One region of the Nocardia sp. 149-1B genome, then DNA from elsewhere that is predicted to be linked to it. Evidence: predicted binding sites of a transcription regulator. Region 1 holds the regulator's gene; the other holds the start of a gene.
What was found. Region 1 encodes LexA, which represses DNA repair genes until DNA is damaged. Its sites were predicted from a motif close to CGAACANNTGTTCG; they were not measured.

Region 1 (9,167 bases):
TGGCGCTGGTCAGCTTGATCGTGCCGGCCGGGGCGGCGGTGGGGTAGCGGTTCGCGGCGCCTTCGGCGTACCACACCGCGGGAGCCCGGTTGGCGGTCGCGAACAGGGCGTAGGCGGCGGGCAGGGTGACGCCGTGGTCCATGAGGACCTGGGTGACCGCCTGCATGGAGTAGTCGTCGGGTCCGCCGGTCGCGCCGTCGGCTCGCTCCCAGATGTCGCGCACCAGCGTGGGCAGACCGCCGTCGGCGTTGGGGAACTGCTCGGTGAGGAACCGGAAGAAGATCCAGGTGCCGTACTGCGCGCCCGCGTCGTTGTAGGTGTCGAGCGCCTGTCCCGGCTTCGCGAGCGGGCTCTCGGGCAGGTATTGCAGGTTGTCGTTGACGTCGGTGTAGAGCTCGTCCTCGGCCCAGGTCGCGGTGGCCTCCATCAGCCAGTTGTCCTCGGTGATGTCGTAGGCGAATTGGACCGCGTGGAAGTACTCGTGGGCTGCGGTGACCTGGAGGTTCTCGATGGGCGTGTTCGTCGGGAACTGACTGGGGCTGAAGTCGTTGTCGAGCACGCAGAAAGCCCAGACGTCGAACGGCCCGCTGTTGGGAGGGTTGGGTGCATCGGTCGTGCAGTAGCCGTAGGCACCCTCTTGGTAGGTGTCAGCAAGGTAGATGTCCGGTTTGGTGTTGCCGCCCTGGCCACCGTCGGCCTCCGGCTCCCGGTAGCCGGCCGCGACGTAGGTGTCGTGCACGCCGTCAACGGTCGCGATCACCGACTGGATGTAGTCGGGCAACCCGTTGGCGTCCGCGTCGGTGGCCGGCACGCCGTTGGCGCCGCCGGTCGTCCAGTGATAGCAGTTGTCCGCGGTGCACTTCGACTGCCAGCTGCCGCCAATCTCGTCGTCCGGCCGGCCCAGCAGACGGTCGGCCGCTGCTCGGTCGGCGCCGGTCAGGTCGGTGCGGTGCAGCCACAGGTTCCGCAGCGCCATCGTGGCGTCGCCGTGCCGCTCCCCGGTCATCACCGCCTCGGCCTGGGTGAGTGCGGCGCGGGCAGCGGCGCGCGAGGCGGTGACCTTCGCGGGCGAGCCGGTCGGAGGGGCCGGTTCGGCGGTCGCGGTGGCCACGGTGAGACCACCGGTGACCAGGAGCGCGATGACGGCAGGGACGGCGAGGGCGGGTCGGAGGAGCATCCGACCAGCCAACTAGATCAGCGTGCCGAGCGGCATGGCCCGATCGGGCTATCGGACGGTGGTCGCCCGGATGCGCATCGGCAGGTTGTCGTCCTCGGAGCGACCCCGACAGGAGAAGCCGGTGTCGCGGGGGCGCCAGCACTTGTACGCCGTTCCGGCGTTCGCGAGCGTGACCTCGACGTAGCGCACGCCCCGGCCGAACGTGACGCTCGTGGTGGCGTCGCCGCCCGCCGAGAGCGCCACCGGCGTGGTCCGCGCGCGGCCGTCGGCGCGCACGACCGTGACGACGGCGCCCGATCCTCGCGTGGTCGCGGGCAGGTCCAGGCGCAGCCGCAGGTGGCGGTCGGTGGTGCCGGCGGCGCGGGTGATGCGGTAGGTCGCGCTCGCCAGGTGGTCGACGTCGCGGGTGATCCAGCCGCTGTCGGACTTGGCGGCGGAGAGCGCGATCGTCCCGGCCGGATTCGCGGTCGGGTAGTGGTTGGCCGCACCCTCGTCGTACGACGTGCCGGGCCGGCGGTTCGCGTCGGCGAACGCCGCCCACACGGTGCTCAGGGTCGTGTCGTGGGCCGCGAGCACGTGTGCGATCGCGGCGATCGAGTAGTCGTCGGGTCCGCCCTTGGCGCCGTCGGCTCGCTCCCAGATCCGGCGCACGAGCGTCGGGAGCCCGCCCTGGTGCCCGCCGAGGTGCTCGGTGAGGTAGCGGAAGAAGATCCAGTCGCCGTACTGGCGCAGCCCGGCCGACTCGAAGTGGTCCATCGGCTTGGCGGGCTGGGCCAGCGGGCTCTGGGCGAGGTACTGCAGGTTGTCGTCGACCCCGTCGTAGAGCTCGTCCTCGGCCCAGGTCGCGGTGGCCTCCATGAACCACCCGTCCTCGAAGTAGTCGTAGGCGAACTGCACGGCGTGGAACAGCTCGTGGGCCGCGGTCACCTGGAGGTTCTGCAACGGGCTGTGGTTGGGGAACTCCGTGTAGTTGTTGTCGAAGGCGCAGTAGGCCCAGGTGTCGTACGGCCCGTCGGCGGGCGGCTGCCGGTCGGTGTCGCAGTAGCCGTAGAGCCCTTGGGCACCGAGGTCCTGCAGGTAGATGTCCAGCAGGGCGTTGCCGCCGCGCTTGCCGTCGCTCTCCGGGGCGCGGTAGCCGGCACCGGCGTACGTCGCCAGCACGTGCTCGGCGGTGGCCGCGACCTTCTCGACGTACGCCGCGGTCGCCTTGTCGGGCCCGGTGGCCGACCAGTGGATGCACACGGTCGTGAAGCACTTCGAGCGGGTGGTGACCGGGCGTGCCAGCAGCCGGTCCGCCGTCGTGCGGTCGCTGCCGGTGAGCTCGTCGCGGTGCCGGCGCAGCTCACGCAGGCTCAGCGTGACGTCGCGGTGGCCGGTGCCCGCGAGCGCCGCCCGTGCCGTGGCCAGTGCCCGGGCCGCCACCGGTGCGCTGCCGGGACGGCTGTCCGCCCTGCTCTCCAGCTGGGCCTGCGCCGGCACCTGCGCCAGGAGGGAGATGGCGACCGCGGCACACGCGGCGAGGACCGGAGCAGGACGCAGACGCACCCAGCTACTCAACCACGTCCGCCTGCGGATCCCCGGATCTGCGGTGCGGCCGCACGTCGCGGGGTTCGGCTGCACCCGGCTCAGAGCAGGTTGCGTCCGTCGTAGCCACCCTGCGGGGCGCCGGCGCCGAAGAACGCCGCGACCGTGGGGGCGACGTCGATGGTGCGGGCGACCCGGGAGGAGGCGGTACGCCGCGGCACGGCCGGGTGGCCGCCGCCGATGAAGAACGGGATCGACCGGGTGGCGGGGTGGCCGTGGTTGCCGGGGATCGGGTTGGCGAGCAGGTCCGGGTCACTGAACCGCCACCCGGCCTGGCAGAACACCACGACGTCACCGGCCTCGGGGCCGAGCCGCAACCACGGCGCGGTGCGGGGGTACGCCGCCAGCACGCCGTCCTGGGCCCGGGCGATCGCCCTCATCCTGCTGACGGCCTCGGCGCGCTGCGCCTCGGGCCCGGTCCAGTAGAGGAGGTCCGCGCCGCCGTTGTCGGCGATCTGCACGTGGCCGGCCAGCAGCGGGTCGGCCGCGAGCGGGGCGGTCAGGCTGATCACCTTGTCGGGGGTCGACCAGTCCATCGAGTGGTCGGCCAGCACGATCACGATCGAGTCGTCCCAGACCCCCTGGGCCCGCAACGCGTCGAGGAACCGCTGCACCTGCAGGTCGGTGTCGGCCAGGGCCAGCCGGCGCGCGAGACGCAGCGTGGTGCCGGTCAGGTCGGCGTGCCCGAACCGGTCGATGTCGCCGAGGTTGACGAACATCAGGTTCGGGTCGAGCTCCTTCACCATCGTGATCGCGGCGTCGATCGTGAACACGTCGGGGGCGTGCTCGGTGATCGGGAGGGTCGGGCTCGGCTCCCACCGGTGGGTGGCGCGGCCGCCGAACACGCCGTACAGATAGGTCTTGCTGAGCACCGTCCCCGTCGTGTGGCCACGGCGGTTGAGCCGGCCGATCAGCGTGTCGCACCGGATGTCGGTGGGGCGGTCCAGGTCCCGGACCGCGCCGAGGTCGGCGTCGAACACCGAGTTCGCGGGCACGCCGGTGCGGTCGGGGCGCAGTCCGGTCATCATCATCACGTGGTTGGGGATGGTCTCCATCACCGGCATCGAGGAGGCCTGGGGGAACCGCAGCCCGCCGTCGCGCAAGGCCGCGAGGTGCGGCGTCAGGCCGGAGTCGATCTCCTCGGGGCGGCACCCGTCGATGACGAGCACGTAGGCCCGCTTGCGGCTCCGCGGGGCGGCGGCCGCTGGGGCGCCGGCGACCGTGGAGAAGACGAGGCCGGCGGCACCGGCCGTGAGGAACGTACGCCGGTCGGTACGGACGGGCCCGCTCACACCGGCTCCCCGACCTGCTCGACCCGCCCGGTGCCGGTCTTGGTCGCAAACGACACCGACCAGGTGATGGGGGTGTCCCAGTCGGCGCGATCGCCGATCACGTACCAGTCCATCTGCGCGCGCACGGGTGTCACGTCGAGCACCGAGAACCCGTGGTCGTCGAAGTTCAGGTACTTGATGTGCCGGTTGTTGGCCTTGATGACCCCCTCCACCACGGTGCTGGTCGTGTGCGGCGGCGTGCCGGTGATGTCCTTGAGGTTGTTGGAGGTCACCGACGAGCACACGAACTCCACGCCTGCGGAGTCGCCCAGGGGGTAGGTGGAGGCGTCGTACGGCAGCTCGCTGGCCCAACCGGAGTGGATGTCGCCGGTGACGAACAGCGCGTCGGTGACCTGGTGGTCGCGGATGTGCTGGAACACCTCGCGCCGGTCGTCGGTGTAGCCGTCCCACTGGTCGACGTTGTAGGGCAGCCCGTCGCGCGGCAGCAGCCCGGTGACGTCGTTGACCGGGTCGAGCAGGTCGTGGGGGAGCGCCCCGAAGTCCACCGGCGCGATCATCACCGGGTTGCCGACGATCTTCCACTGGGCCCGGCCACGGGACAGCGACTCCTTGAGCCAGTCCAGCTGCTGGCGCCCGGTGATGGTCCGGTCCGGGTCGCTGACCTCGGCGCCCGGGACCTTCACCTGGGCGTCGCGGTAGCTGCGCAGGTCGAGCATGCTGATCTCGGCCAGCCGCCCGAACCGCAGCCGGCGGAACAGCCGGTCGCCGTCGCCCAGCCGCGCGGTGCCGTCCATCCGCACCGGCATCCACTCGTCGTAGGCCCGGTGCGCCCGCGCACGGCGCAGCCGGAAGTCGCCCTCGCCGAGGTCGGGGTTGTGGTTCTCCGCGCCGTCTCGGTAGGCGTCGTTGGCGACCTCGTGGTCGTCCCAGGTGAGGATCCACGGGTACTTCGCGTGCAGCGCCTGCAGGTCGGGGTCCTGCTTGTACTGCGCGTGCCGCTGCCGGTAGTCGGCCAGCGACACGATCTCGTGGGCCGGCACGTGCGGGCGGATGTCCTGGTCGCTCATCCCGTAGCCGTACTGCCCGGGCCCGTACTCGTAGAGGTAGTCGCCCAGGTGCACCACGGCGTGCAGGTCGTCACGCGCGGCCAGGCCGCGGTACGCCGAGAACCAGCCGGCCTGCAGGTTGGCGCACGAGACGATCCCGAACCGCAGGTGGTCGGGCGTCGCGTCCTCCGCGGGCGCGGTGCGGGTGCGGCCGACCGGGCTGGTGGTGCCGGCGTACCGGAAGCGGTAGTGGTACCAGGTGTCCGGCGCCAGCCCCGTGACGTCGACCTTGACCGTGTGATCGCGCGCCGGCCCGGTCTGGAAGGTCCCGCGACGCACGACCCGCCGGAACCCGGCGTCGGTGGCGACCTCCCACCCCACGTCCGCGCGCGGCCCCTGGCCCGAGCCGGGGGTGCTGGCGGCGGTCGGCGTGACCCGGGTCCAGATGAGCACGGCATGGGAGAGCGGGTCGCCCGAGGCGACGCCGTGGCGGAACGCGCGGCCGCGACGCTCGCCGATGCCACGGGAGTCTGCGGCAGAGCCCCAGGCCTCGGCCGAGCCGGCGAGCGGAGCGGCGACGACGAGAGCCGCGGCGCCCGCGGAGGCGGTGCCGAGGACGGTACGACGGTGGACGGGAGGCGGGGAGTCTGGCGCGGTCACGCCTCAGTGAACGACCGATCCGGTGCCGAGGCACGGACCGCCGAGTGTGAGCACCGTCTGTTCACCCGGGGGACACCCGGGCCGGGCTCACTGGTCCGCGTCGACCACGCGCCGAGCAGTCTGGAGCTGGTCCTGGACGGCGGCCGCATCGAGCGCCTCGGCCGCCTCGGGGACGAGGTACGGCGCCGGCTCGCGTCGTGAGTCGAGACGCAGCAGCCGCCGCAGCGGGATCCGGCCGATGGCCTCGGCGGCGGCCCAGCCGACCGCGATGACCAGCCAGCCCATGATCGCGTCGATCACCCAGTGGTTGCCGGTGCCGACGATCACGACCACCGTGCCGAGGGCGTAGAGCCAGCCCAGGACGCGGACCCACTTGCGGGAGGCGTAGATCTGCAGCGCGAGCGCGACCCACAGGGACCACCCGGCGTGCAGGGAGGGGAACGCCGCGAGCTCGTTGGTCAGCCCGCCCAGGCCCCGCGGCGCGGAGGCGTCGCCGCCCCACCAGCCGTCGGCGGCGTGCAGGCTGAGGACGTCGACGTACCCGCCGATGAAGCGCGGCGGCGCGGTCGGCAGCGAGATGTAGGCCGCCAGCCCGAGCAGGGTGCCGATCACCAGCGCCCGCCGAGCGGGACCGTAGCGGTCGGCGCCGAGGCGCCACAGCCAGATCAGCACGCCGGCGGTGACGACGTAGTGGAGGGTGGCGTACCAGTAGCTGCCGAGCAGGCCGATCACCCGGTGGTCGGTGAACAGCTTGTTGAGCGGGGTCTCCCACTGGATGCCCATGACGCTCTCGACGTGCAGCAGCTCGTTGGCACGGTGCAGCGCGGGCTGCATGTTCGTGTCGGCGAGCAGGCGGGCCAGGCTGTAGATCACCCAGAGCGCCAGGATCAACACGAGCTCGAAGATGCCGCGCACCCACCGCGGCAGGGGCCGAGGGCGGGCGAGCGCAGATGCTGTCGTCACAGCACCAGCGTTGTTCATGCATCCTCCCCGTGGCATCCGGATCGTCCCGGATATAACACCAGGGTCTGCTCAGGTATTTCCCCGACCACGAATGGACGTCAGACCCGGCGCAGCACCGCTGTCACCTTACCCAAGATGGTCGCATGGGTGCCGTCGATGGGATCGTAGGCCGGGTTGTGCGGCAGCAGCCACACATTTCCGTCCTTGCGCTGGAAGGTCTTGACGGTCGCCTCCCCGTCGATCATCGCGGCGACGATCTCGCCGTTCTCCGCGGTGGGCTGCTGGCGGATCGCCACGTAGTCGCCGTCGCAGATCGCCGCCTCGATCATCGAGTCGCCGCGCACCTCCAGCAGGAAGAGCTGCCCGTCGCCCACGAGCTCGCGCGGCAGCGGGAAGACCTGCTCGACGCGCTCCTCGGCGAGGATCGGGCCGCCGGCGGCGATCCGGCCGACGACGGGGACGTACCGTGCGGCCGGGAGGGCGTCGCCCACGCCGGTCTCGTCGAACGAGGTCTCCTCGGCGCCCGACATCGAACGACGGGCGGCCATCACCTCGGGCAGGAACACCTCCAGGGCCCGCGGCCGGTGCGGGTCGCGCTTGAGGAAGCCCTTCTCCTCGAGCGTCTTGAGCTGGTGGGCCACGCTCGAGGAGCTGGTCAGGCCGACCGCCTCGCCGATCTCGCGCATCGACGGCGGGTAGCCGCGGTGCTCGATCGAGTCCTTGATGTGCGCGAGCACGCGCTGCTGTCGCGGGGTCAGCCCCGTGGCGTCCGGGGGCCCGTCGGGCAGCTCGGTGACGCGCGAGGAGGCGCGGGATGCGGCGTTCTTGCCGGTCTTGGGCGAGGCCATAGGAGCACCGTAGCCATCTCGGCCGGTTCGTTCAAACACCTGTTCGAACGGCGTGTCGGACAGACTGCGCCCATGAGCACACGGGTGAAGAGCGCGGTCGTGACCGGCGGCGCGCGCGGGATCGGACGCGGGATCGCCGAACGACTGGTGCGGAGCGGGTACGCCGTGGTGGTCACCGACGTCGACGGCGAGGGTGCCCGCAGCTGCGCCGAGGAGATCGGCGCCGCGGAGGGCCGCGGGCTCGACGTACGCGACCCCGACGCCCACCGGGCCACGGCCGTGGCGGCCGGCCGCCACGGGGAGCTGACCGCGTGGTTCAACAACGCGGGCGTCGGCGACGACGGCATGATCGGCGACCTCTCCGACGAGGTCGTGCGGCGGATCGTCGAGGTCAACCTGCTCGGCACGCTGTGGGGGATGCGGGCCGCGGTCGCGGCGTTCGGGCCGCGTGGCGGCGACGTGGTCAACACCGCCTCGCTCGCGGGGCTGGGGCCGGTGCCGGGCTACAGCGTGTACGCCGCGACCAAGGCGGCGATCGTCTCCGCGTCGATGTCGGTGGCGGCCGAGACCCCACGGCGGGTGCGCGTCCACGCGCTCTGCCCCGACGGGGTGCGGACCGCGATGCTCGACGCTCAGCGGCCGGGCGGGCTCGGCGCGGCGCTGGTGCACTCGGGCGGCCGGATCCTCAGCGTCGACGAGGTGGCCGAGGCGGCCGTCGGCCTGCTCGGCGCGGGCCGCGTGGTGCGGACGGTGCCCGCGTGGCGAGGCGGGCTGGTCCGCGCGACCACGCTCGCTCCTGGCCTCGCCGGCCGGGCCACCGGCCTGTTCGCCGCGCAGGGGCGCCGGGCCATCGCACGTCGGGACTGACCTCCTCGGCCCCCTCGGGCCTCCTCGGAGACGACCTGGGCGCCTTCGAACAAATGTTCGTGTCGAGCCTTGATTCGTTCGAACACGTGCTCTACCGTCGTACACATGTTCGATCGAACGTCTGATCGAGTGGCCGGTCCAGACAGTCCCGGCGGGACTGTCGGTGGCCACCACTAGAACTGACATCGAGACAGCACGACCGACGGCAGACCGCCACTTCCCCAGGAGGTCACGATGAGCACGATGACGATCACCCCCACCGCCCGGATCCGGCAGGCGGGCCCGGAGCGGCCCGGCTCGGTCCGACTCACCCGCCGCGGCCGGCTCGTGGTGCTCGTGGTCGCGGTGTTCGCGATCCTCACGATCGGCTTCGTGCTCGCGGGCGGCTCGGTCGCCACCGACGAGCCCGGCACCCCTGAGCCCACCCGCGTGGTGATGGTCGGGTCCGGCGACACCCTCTGGGACATCGCGGCCGGGATCGCCGCCGACGGTGACGTGCGGGGGATGGTCGACCACATCCAGCACCTCAACGCGCTCGACACGGGCATGGTGACCGCCGGGCAGCGGCTGCTGGTGCCCGTCGAGTAGCACCACCACAGACATCGTCAGCCGCTTCGACCCCGGCTGGCGAGCCGGGGAAGACGAGGGGCGGGGCCTGGTGGCCCCGCCCCTCGCGGCGTCCCGACCCTGATCGCAGCACTCGTTGCCAGGACGGCGGCAGGGCATCTCG
Region 2 (9,167 bases), 890 kb from region 1:
CGACCACATCGCCTCCACGATCTACACGATCGTCTTCGCCTACGCCGGTACGGCGCTCGCCGTCCTGCTGATCCTGCGGCTCTACGGACTGCCCTTCGTGGACCTCCTGGCGACCGAGGACATCACCGAGGAGATCGTGCGCACGCTGGCGAGCAGCATCGGTCTGGTCCTCGCGGTGCCGTTGACGACCGCGATCGCGACGCTCGTCACGCCCGGGCCCGTTGCTTATCAAGATAAAGGCGCTTTATAGTAGTAAGCATGAACCTCACGGAGCGCGAGCAGGAGATCGTGACGCTGCTCCGCCGCGACCCGCTGATCGCCTCGGCCGCCATCGCCGAGGCGCTCGGGACGACACGCGCCGCCGTCAACGTCCACCTCTCGAACCTGACCCGCAAGGGCGTGGTCCTCGGTCGTGGCTACGTGTTGAGCGAGGGCGAGTCGGTCGTGGTCGTGGGCGGGGCCAACATGGACATCAAGGCGCGCAGCGCCCGGTCGGCCGTCCCCGCGACGAGCAACCCCGGGGCCTCCTCGATGGCCGCAGGCGGTGTGGGACGCAACATCGCCGAGAACCTCGCCCGGCTGGGCACCCGGACCCACCTGGTCGCCGGCATCGGGAGCGACGGCCTCGGCGACCAGGTGCTGTCGGCGACGTCCAACGCCGGAGTGCGCGTCGAGCACGTACGACGAGAAGCCGCATCCACCGGCACCTACACCGCCGTCCTCGACGCGAACGGGGAGCTCGTCGTCGCGGTGGCCGACATGGCCGCCACCGAGGCGATCACCCCCGAGCACGTCGCCGCCGCCCGCGACTTGGTCGCAGCCGCATCGCTGCTGGTGCTGGACGGCAACCTCGCGACCCCGACCCTGCGTTACGCGGTCGACCTGGCCGCGGACGTCGGCACGCGCGTCGTGCTCGACCCGGTGAGCGTGCCGAAGGCCGCACTGCTGGCCCCCCTCCTCGACGGGAGCCGGCCCGTGTTCGCGATCACCCCCAACTGCGACGAGCTGGCCGCGCTGACCGACCTGCCGACCCGCACCCGCCGCCAGCAGGAGGCCGCCGTCCGGGCGCTCCACGACCGCGGCGTGGAGGTGGTGTGGGTGCGGCTCGGTCCGGCCGGCTCCCTGCTGAGCGCCGCGGGCGGCGTCGTGTCTCTGGAGTCCGTCGACGCGGGCACCGACTCCGGCGTCGTCGACGTCACCGGGGCGGGCGACTCCATGACCGCGGCGTTCTGCCACGCCCTGCTCGAGGGTGCCGAGCCCGCCGCGGCCGCGGCGTACGGCCATGCCGCGGCGGCCCTCACCGTCGCAAGTCCCCACACCGTCCGACCCGACCTCACCGACCGACTCGTCAGGAGCCTGCTGTCATGACCACACCGCACCCGGAGCCCCACCCGATGCTCACCCTCACCGACGAGGTCGCGCAGGCGCTGCGCGACGGCGCGCCCGTCGTCGCGCTGGAGAGCACGATCATCAGCCACGGCATGCCCTATCCGCAGAACGTCGCCATGGCGACCGAGGTCGAGGACATCATCCGTGCCGCCGGCGCGGTGCCCGCGACGATCGCCGTGCTCGACGGCCGGCCGCGCATCGGCCTCGGGCCCGATGACCTCGAGCTGCTCGCCAGCCACCCCGACGTCGCCAAGGTGAGCGTGCGTGACCTGCCGTTCGTGATGGCCAGTGGCGCCCACGGTGCGACGACGGTCGCCGCGACGATGCGCCTGGCAGCGCTCGCCGGCATCCGGGTCTTCGTGACCGGTGGCCTCGGCGGCGTGCACCGCGGCGCACAGCAGTCCTTCGACGAGTCGGCCGACCTGACCGAGCTCGGCACGACCGATGTCGCCGTGGTCTCCGCCGGGGTGAAGAGCATCCTCGACATCGGCCTGACCCTCGAGCGGCTGGAGTCTCTCGGCGTCCCCGTCCTCGCCTACGGCGCCGACGAGTTCCCGTCGTTCTACTCCCGCTCCAGCGGTCACGCTGCCCCGATGCGTACCGACACCGCTGCCGAGATCGCGGCGACGATGGCCGCCAAGTGGCGCCTCGGCATCGCCGGCGGAGTCGTCATCGCCAACCCGATCCCGGTCGAGGACGAGATCCCCGCCGACGAGATCGGCGTGATCATCGACCAGGCGCTCGCCGACATGGACGCGCTCGGCATCCACGGCAAGGACGCGACGCCGTACCTCCTGGGCCGCATCGTCGAGATCACCGGCGGCGCCTCGCTCACCGCCAACATCGCGCTCGTGCGCAACAACGCGGTGCTCGGCGCCGCGATCGCGCAGGAGTACGCCGCGCTCTGACAGGTGTCCGCCTGGCGAGCCCATCGCGGTCGCCCTGCGCGTCACCGCCCTCGACCGCGCAGCGGTGGTCGGCTGTCCGTCGAGCGTCTACCGTCGGCGGTCCAGGTCCCGACCCAGGAGGAACCGTGAAGCTCCTGCTCACGTCCGGCGGCATCACCAACGGCAGCATCCACCGCGCGCTCGTCGAGCTCCTGGGCAAGCCGATCGAGGACGCGACCGCGCTCTGCATCCCCACGGCACAGTGGGGCCACCCGATGTGCGGGCCGGCGTCCGCGCGCCGGTTCGTCAGCGGTACGCAGGCGGGTGGCGGCATGACGTCACTCCCGTGGAAGTCGGTGGGCCTCCTGGAGCTCACCGCGCTGCCGACGATCGGCCCGGACCGTTGGGTGCCGTGGGTCGAGGAGGCGGACGTTCTCCTCGCCGACGGCGGTGACGCGACGTACCTGTGCCACTGGATGCGGGAGTCCGGGCTCGCCGAGCGTCTGTCCACCCTGACCGACGCCGTCTGGGTCGGCGTCAGCGCCGGGAGCATGGTGATGACGCCCCGGATCGGTGCCGACTTCGTCGAGTGGTCGTCGGCGCCTGACGACCGAACCCTCGGTGTCGTGGACTTCTCGATCTTTCCGCACCTCGACGTGTTCCCGGAGAACACCATGGCCGACGCGGAGCGCTGGGCGAGCGCCATCGGCGGCCCGGCCTACGTCCTCGACGACCGGTCGGCGATCACGGTGGTCGACGGCACCGTCGAGGTCGTCTCCGAAGGCACCTGGAAGCTGTTGCCCGGGTGAACGCCTGACGGCCCGCGCCCGAAGGTCTGCGCCTGACGGCCTGTGCGGGGTGGCGGCGGTCGGGCGTCTGACGGGCAGGCGTGTGGTTCCGCTTCCTGGTTTCCGAGGAGGCGTGGTTGCGGTTCGCTGTGGTTGGGGCGGCATGGTTGCGGTCCGCGGTCGGGTTGCGGGCGGCGGGGGCCCGGGTGTTGTGGTGGCGGTCCCTGGCGGTACGGCTCAGGTGCGCCGGGTGAAGGCGACCTTGCCGTTGGGGAGCAGGGTGGTCTCGTAGTTGGGGTCGTGGGCTCGGGCGTGGTGTCGGGGGCAGTAGAGGCGGGCGTGGGTGATGTCGGTCGTTCCGCCGGTGGCCCAGGGTGGGTCGTGGTGGGTGTGGCAGCCGCCGGGTGGGGTGTCGCATCGGTCGGCGGTGCAGCCTTTGTCGCGCAGTGCGATCGCGATCCTCTGGGCTTTGGTGTGGAAGCGGCGGGTGCGGCCGAGGTCGAGGACTTCGGAGGTGCCGCTGAGGACGGCGGGGATGATGCCGGCTTCGCAGGCGAGGCGGCGGGCTTGGCCGGGTGAGATCACGGCACCGGTGTCGAGGACCCCGGGCTTGAGCCCGCCCTGCAACGTGTCGAGGGGGATGGTGACGACCACGGTGGCGGACACTCCGCCGGTGTTCGGGAGCTTGTCGGCGGGGTAGCGCTCGATCCACTCCACGAGGGCCTGCCCCATCCGCTGCGGGCCGGGCTTGCGTTCGCCGAGGTGACCCTCGACCGCGGCCCGGTGCTTGGGGGCGGCGATCGCGAGGAGCTGCTTCTTGAAGGCCTCGGCCTGGGCGGTGGGCAGCGTGAACCGCCCGTGGGTCAGGCCGGTGCCGTCGTCGTGCATCGTCAGCCGGGTCGCCATGGCTGCTTCGCGTTCCTCGCGCTCAAGCAGTTTCGCTTGGTGGGCGTCGGCGGCTTCGGGGTCGATGACGTGGAGGAGTCCTTGGCCGAGGTTGGCGAGCTCTTTGGCGTTGTAGTGGGCTGCTTCACCGATGAGGTGGGCCTCGGCTCGGTCGCGGAGCTCGCGGTCGACGTGGTCGGGGAGCTCGTCGACGGCGTGGATGATCACGGCTGCCTGGTCGGGCAGCACGGCGCCGGCCTTGAACGCGGCGTGCACGAGGGGGTGCTGGTCGAGGCCGGTGCCGAGCTTGGTGATCCGGTGGGCTTCGGCGTGGGCGAGGCGGGTCTGGTGCGCCCACCAGTTCGGCACCGAGGTGGCGCCGACCTGCTCCGCCACACCCACGGACGAGGCATGGGTGGCGAGGCGGGCCTGCAGCTCGGTGACCCGGGCGGCCACGCGGGTGAGTTCGACGATGGTGGCGGCGGTCTCGTGGACGTCCATGGACCACAGGGACGCGTCACCGACCTGGTCGAGGACGCCGGAGATCTCGGTGACGGCGCGCGTGACACGGTGCGAAGGGTGAGCTTGTGCGGTCATCGCCACTCCCGAGATGAAGTCGTGGCGACAGTCTACCGAACACGTGTTCGAGAGTCAAGGCTTCTAGTGGAGCGGATTCCTGGGGGTGGTTTCGAGGCTCGGGCCTGGGGCCCTCGCACCTCAACCACCGGAGGTCGGTGGTTTCGAGGCTCGGGTCTGGCGGCCCTCGCACCTCAACCACCGGAGGTCGAAACCACCGCGCGGGGAGGCGGCGGTCCGAGGGCCGGGAGGAAGCCGTGACCGCGGCGGACCTGTCCCGCCTTGCTGCCGACGACGGCGACCACAATCGGCCTGAAGCCGATGCACATCTCGACGCGGGCACCGCGCGGGGAGGCTGCGGTCAGAGGGCCGGGAGGCAGCCCGGGCTGCGGCGGACCTGTCCCCGCGTTGCTGCCAACGACGGCGACCGCCGACGACCTGAAGCCGACGTACCTCTCGACGCAGGCGAGCGCGACCATCGCCGCTGCCTCGACCACAGGTCCAGACCGGCGTATCAGCAACCCCAGGCCACGACTCCTGCCTGACGTCCGCCGCAGATCTCAGCTTGGAGCGTGTCCCCGCATGAACCCCATGACCGTGAACCTCACGACCGCAGTCGCGCACGTGCGCGAGCGTGCCCGCGAGGAGGACCGGCGGCCGTGCTCGGGACGGGTGGACCGGGCGATCCGCGCGGCGCGATCGGCGCGCTTCGCGCTCGAGCGCGCAGGGGGATAGGGCAGTCTTCTCCTCATGTACTACGTCGGCGTGGACCTCGCCTGGGGCGAGCGGCGTCCGACCGGCCTGGCCGTGCTCGACGACGAGGCGCGACTGCTGCACGTCTCGACGGTGCACTCCGACGACGAGATCGAGGAGCACCTCGCGGCGTACCTCGACGGGCCGTGCCTGGTCGGGTTCGACGCCCCGCTGATCGTCACGAACGCGACGGGGTCCAGGCCCGCGGAGCAGGAGCTGGCGAAGGACTTCCGTCGCTTCGAGGCGGCCCCGCACCCCTCCAACCTCGGCAAGCCGGAGTTCGTCAACGGCTCGCGCGCCGCCCGGCTGTGCAAGCGGCTCCGGCTCGACATGGACCCGCGCTCGGGCCGTGAGCGCCGCGCGATCGAGGTCTACCCGCACCCGGCGACGATCGTGCTGTTCGGCCTGGGCCGCACGCTGAAGTACAAGGACAAGCGCGGCCGCGACCTCGACCTGTTGCGCGGCGAGCTGCTCACGCTGATGAGCTACGTCGAGCGCATCGTCGTGACCGACCGCAGCTGGCAGACGCTGCGCACCCAGGTCGCCGAGGCCACCCGCAAGAGCCACCTGCGCGCGGTGGAGGACCAGGTCGACGCCGTGGTCTGCGCCTACGTCGCGCTGTTCGCGCAGCGCTGGCCCGAGCGGACCACGACGTACGGCACGTTCGAGGAGGGCTACATCGTCACCCCGACGCTGCCCGACGCGCATGCCACGATCCGCGCCGCCGTGGAGGAGTACGCCGAGCGCCACCCGCGCCTGGTGGCGATCGCGCAGGAGTACGTCGCGCTGGTGACGTCGATCCTCGACGAGGCCGGCATCAACTACCTGACCGTCACCGGACGCGCCAAGAGCGTCGACTCGTTCGCCGCGAAGGCCGCCCGGGCCGTGGACGGGGTGCCCGTCTACACCGACCCGCTGCGCGACATCGGCGACCAGGTCGGGCTGCGGGTGATCACCTACGTGCGCAGCGACGTGGCCGCGGTGGCCGACGTGCTGGGCAGCCAGCTGCGCGTGCTCGACGACCGCGACCTGGGGCAGGAGACCGCGAGCGAGGGCCGGTTCGGCTACGCGAGCCGCCACCTGCAGGTCGCCCGCGAGGACGGCGTCACCGCGCAGGTCCAGGTGCGCACGGTGCTGCAGCACGCATGGGCGGAGTTCGAGCACGACATCCGCTACAAGGGCACGGTCCCCGAGGAGCACGCGCGCGACTTCGACCGCCGGTTCACCCTCGCCGCCGGGCTGCTCGAGCTCGCCGACCAGGAGTTCACCACGATCCGCGACCGCCTGCGCGGCACGGCCCCCGAGGAGCCCGACACCCAGGCCGTGGGCGTGACCGCGCGCGAGCTGGCGGCCTACCTCGCCGGCCAGTACGCCGATGCGGAGTGGTCGCGCACCGACCACTACGCCTGGATCGCGAGCCTGCTCCCCGAGCTGGGCGTCACCACGCTCGCCGAGCTCGGCCACGTGCTCGCCGAGGTCGACGACGACCTGATCGCGGCGCGCATGGACTACCGCTACCCGCCCGGCGCGGTCCGCCGGCTCGACGACGCCCTGCTCGCGGCGTACGGCGAGAGGTACGTCGTGCTGCCCGGCAACGCCCACCGGGTGGCGGCGTTGCACACCCGGCTCGACAAGCTGCGCGGCTGAGCCGCGATCCAGGCTACTCAGGGCTGGTACGGCGGGGCCACGCCCCAGCCCCAGCGCGGCACCGGCGCGTGCGCGACGGGCGTGGCGCCGGGCTGGGAGTTCTCCACCGCCAGCCGCGTGCCCCACTCGAGATAGCCGATGAGAGCCGCCCGGAACTCCGGGTCCGCCGGGAGGCCCACCTCGTCGGCCGCGAGGCTCATCGTGGCGGCGAACCGGTGTCGCTGCTCGGCGGTGATCGCGAGCCCGCGGTGGTGGGCGAGCATCCGCTCGTAGCCGCCGTGCTGCTCGGTGTAGGTCGCCGGCCCGCCGAGCACCTCCGCCCACCAGTCGGTCACGTGGGAGCGGTGCTGCTCGCTGACGCCACCGGGGAAGAACCCGGTGAGCAGCTCGTCGCCCTCGACCCGGTCGTAGAACGCGTCGATCATCCGGCGCACCGCGTCGTGGCCGCCCGCCCACGAGAACAGCGTCGGCAGCCCCGGCTCGTCAACGCCCATGGCCGCGACGCTACCCGCGTCAGGGCGCGGCGTCGCGCAGCTTCTCCAGCAGCGGACCCGCGGCCTCGGCGAGGAACCGCTCCTGGCCCTCGTCGCCGATCTGCACGAGGGCGATGTCGGTGAACCCGGCCTTCCAGTAGGCACTGACCGCCTCGACGACCTTGTCGAGGTCCGGGCCGCACGGGATGGACTCCGCGACGTCCTCGGGCCGGACGAACTGGGTCGCACCGGCGAAGCCCGCCGGTGTCGGCAGGTCGGCGTTCACGCTCCACCCGCCGCCGAACCAGCGGAACTGCTCGTGCGCCCGCGCCACGGCCGCCTCCTCGGAGGGGTCCCAGCAGATCGGGATCTGCCCGATCGCCCGCGCCTTCGAGCCGATCCGCGGCGCGCCCTCGACGGCGTTCCAGCCCTCGACCAGCGAGGAGTCGGGCTCGACGCCGATCAGGTGCTCGCCCAGGGGTGCGAAGTTCTCGATCGCCCGGTCGCCGGCGACCGCGAGCGCGAGCTCGATGCCCTCGTCGGGCACGTCCCACAGCCGAGCGGAGTCGACCTCGAAGTAGTCGCCGCGGTAGTCCACGAGCTCGCCGGTGCGCAGCTCGCGGATGATCTCGACCGCCTCGCGCAGCATCGCCTGCCGGCTCTGGATCGCCGGCCACCCGTCGCCGACGACGTGCTCGTTGAGGTTCTCCCCGCTGCCCAGGCCGAGCGTGAACCGGCCCTCGGAGAGGATCTGCACGGTCGCTGCCTTCTGCGCGACGACGGCGGGGTGGTAGCGCATGGTCGGGCAGGTCACGTAGGTCATCAGCCCGACCCGCGAGGTCGCCTGGGCGACCGCGCCGAGGGTGGCCCAGGCGTACGGCGCGTGCCCCTGCTCGGTGAGCCACGGCGAGTAGTGGTCGCTCATCACCTCGAAGTCGAATCCGAGGTCCTCGGCCGCCGCGGCGTACCGCACCAGCTCGCGGGGTCCGCTCTGCTCGGTCATCAGGGTGTAGCCGAAGCGCGTCATGGTTCGCGGGTACCCGTCGGCGCTTGGTCGTAACGTCAGCCCCATGAACACATCGGATGTCTTCATCGACTTCTTCGAGCGGATCGTCGAGAACGGCGTCGCCGCGGTCGACGGTCTCGATCGCGACCAGCTGGCCCACCGGCCGGCGCCGGACACCAACTCCATCGCGTGGCTGATCTGGCACGCCGCGCGCGTGCAGGACGCGCAGATCGCCCACCTCGCCGGCACCGAGCAGATCTGGTTCAGCCAGGGCTGGGTGGACCGGTTCGGGCTGCCCATCGATCCGGCGGACCACGGCTACGGCCACTCCAGCGAGCAGGTGGGCAAGGTCCGGGCGGACGCCGGCCTGCTCGCCGACTACCTGCGTGCGACCCACGAGGCGACCGTCGCCTACCTCCGCGGCCTCACCGCGGAGGACCTCGACGACGTGGTCGACACCCACTGGGATCCGCCGGTCACCCGGGGGGTGCGGCTGGTGAGCATCGTCGACGACGATGCCCAGCACGTCGGCCAGGCGGCCTACCTCCGCGGGCTGCTCCTCGCCCGCTAGGACCCTGCTGAACAATCCGCGCGGCTGCGCGACGACCGGTGGAGCGTTGGCGGCGTTCGCCTCGGTCGAAGTGACCCGCCACGCCCTTCCTCGGCCGCCTGGCCACCGCACGCACCGGTCGCCGCTCGCGTGCGCCCGTCTTGTTCAGCAGCGCCCTAGGCGACTGAGCCGGTAGCGCACGAACGACGGCAC

Region 2: the regulator LexA is predicted to act here: its motif matches at 4,583-4,596, upstream of AC3ANS_RS23755 (HNH endonuclease signature motif containing protein).

Annotation. Positions count from the first base shown of each region.
Region 1 is NZ_CM173233.1:768,724-777,890, forward strand. Features, by position in the region: gene AC3ANS_RS03725 (MXAN_6640 family putative metalloprotease) at 1-1,177, opposite strand, end outside; gene AC3ANS_RS03730 (MXAN_6640 family putative metalloprotease) at 1,226-2,722, opposite strand; gene AC3ANS_RS03735 (alkaline phosphatase family protein) at 2,803-4,053, opposite strand; gene AC3ANS_RS03740 (alkaline phosphatase D family protein) at 4,050-5,759, opposite strand; gene AC3ANS_RS03745 (phosphatase PAP2 family protein) at 5,847-6,722, opposite strand; gene lexA (transcriptional repressor LexA) at 6,821-7,570, opposite strand; gene AC3ANS_RS03755 (SDR family NAD(P)-dependent oxidoreductase) at 7,643-8,437, shown strand; gene AC3ANS_RS03760 (LysM peptidoglycan-binding domain-containing protein) at 8,672-9,025, shown strand.
Region 2 is NZ_CM173233.1:4,960,390-4,969,556, forward strand. Features, by position in the region: gene AC3ANS_RS23735 (YibE/F family protein) at 1-250, shown strand, start outside; gene AC3ANS_RS23740 (carbohydrate kinase) at 259-1,368, shown strand; gene AC3ANS_RS23745 (pseudouridine-5'-phosphate glycosidase) at 1,365-2,297, shown strand; gene AC3ANS_RS23750 (Type 1 glutamine amidotransferase-like domain-containing protein) at 2,423-3,085, shown strand; gene AC3ANS_RS23755 (HNH endonuclease signature motif containing protein) at 3,302-4,546, opposite strand; gene AC3ANS_RS23760 (hypothetical protein) at 5,108-5,260, shown strand; gene AC3ANS_RS23765 (DUF429 domain-containing protein) at 5,276-6,925, shown strand; gene AC3ANS_RS23770 (group II truncated hemoglobin) at 6,943-7,419, opposite strand; gene AC3ANS_RS23775 (LLM class F420-dependent oxidoreductase) at 7,439-8,425, opposite strand; gene AC3ANS_RS23780 (mycothiol transferase) at 8,469-8,975, shown strand; gene AC3ANS_RS23785 (MFS transporter) at 9,120-9,167, opposite strand, start outside.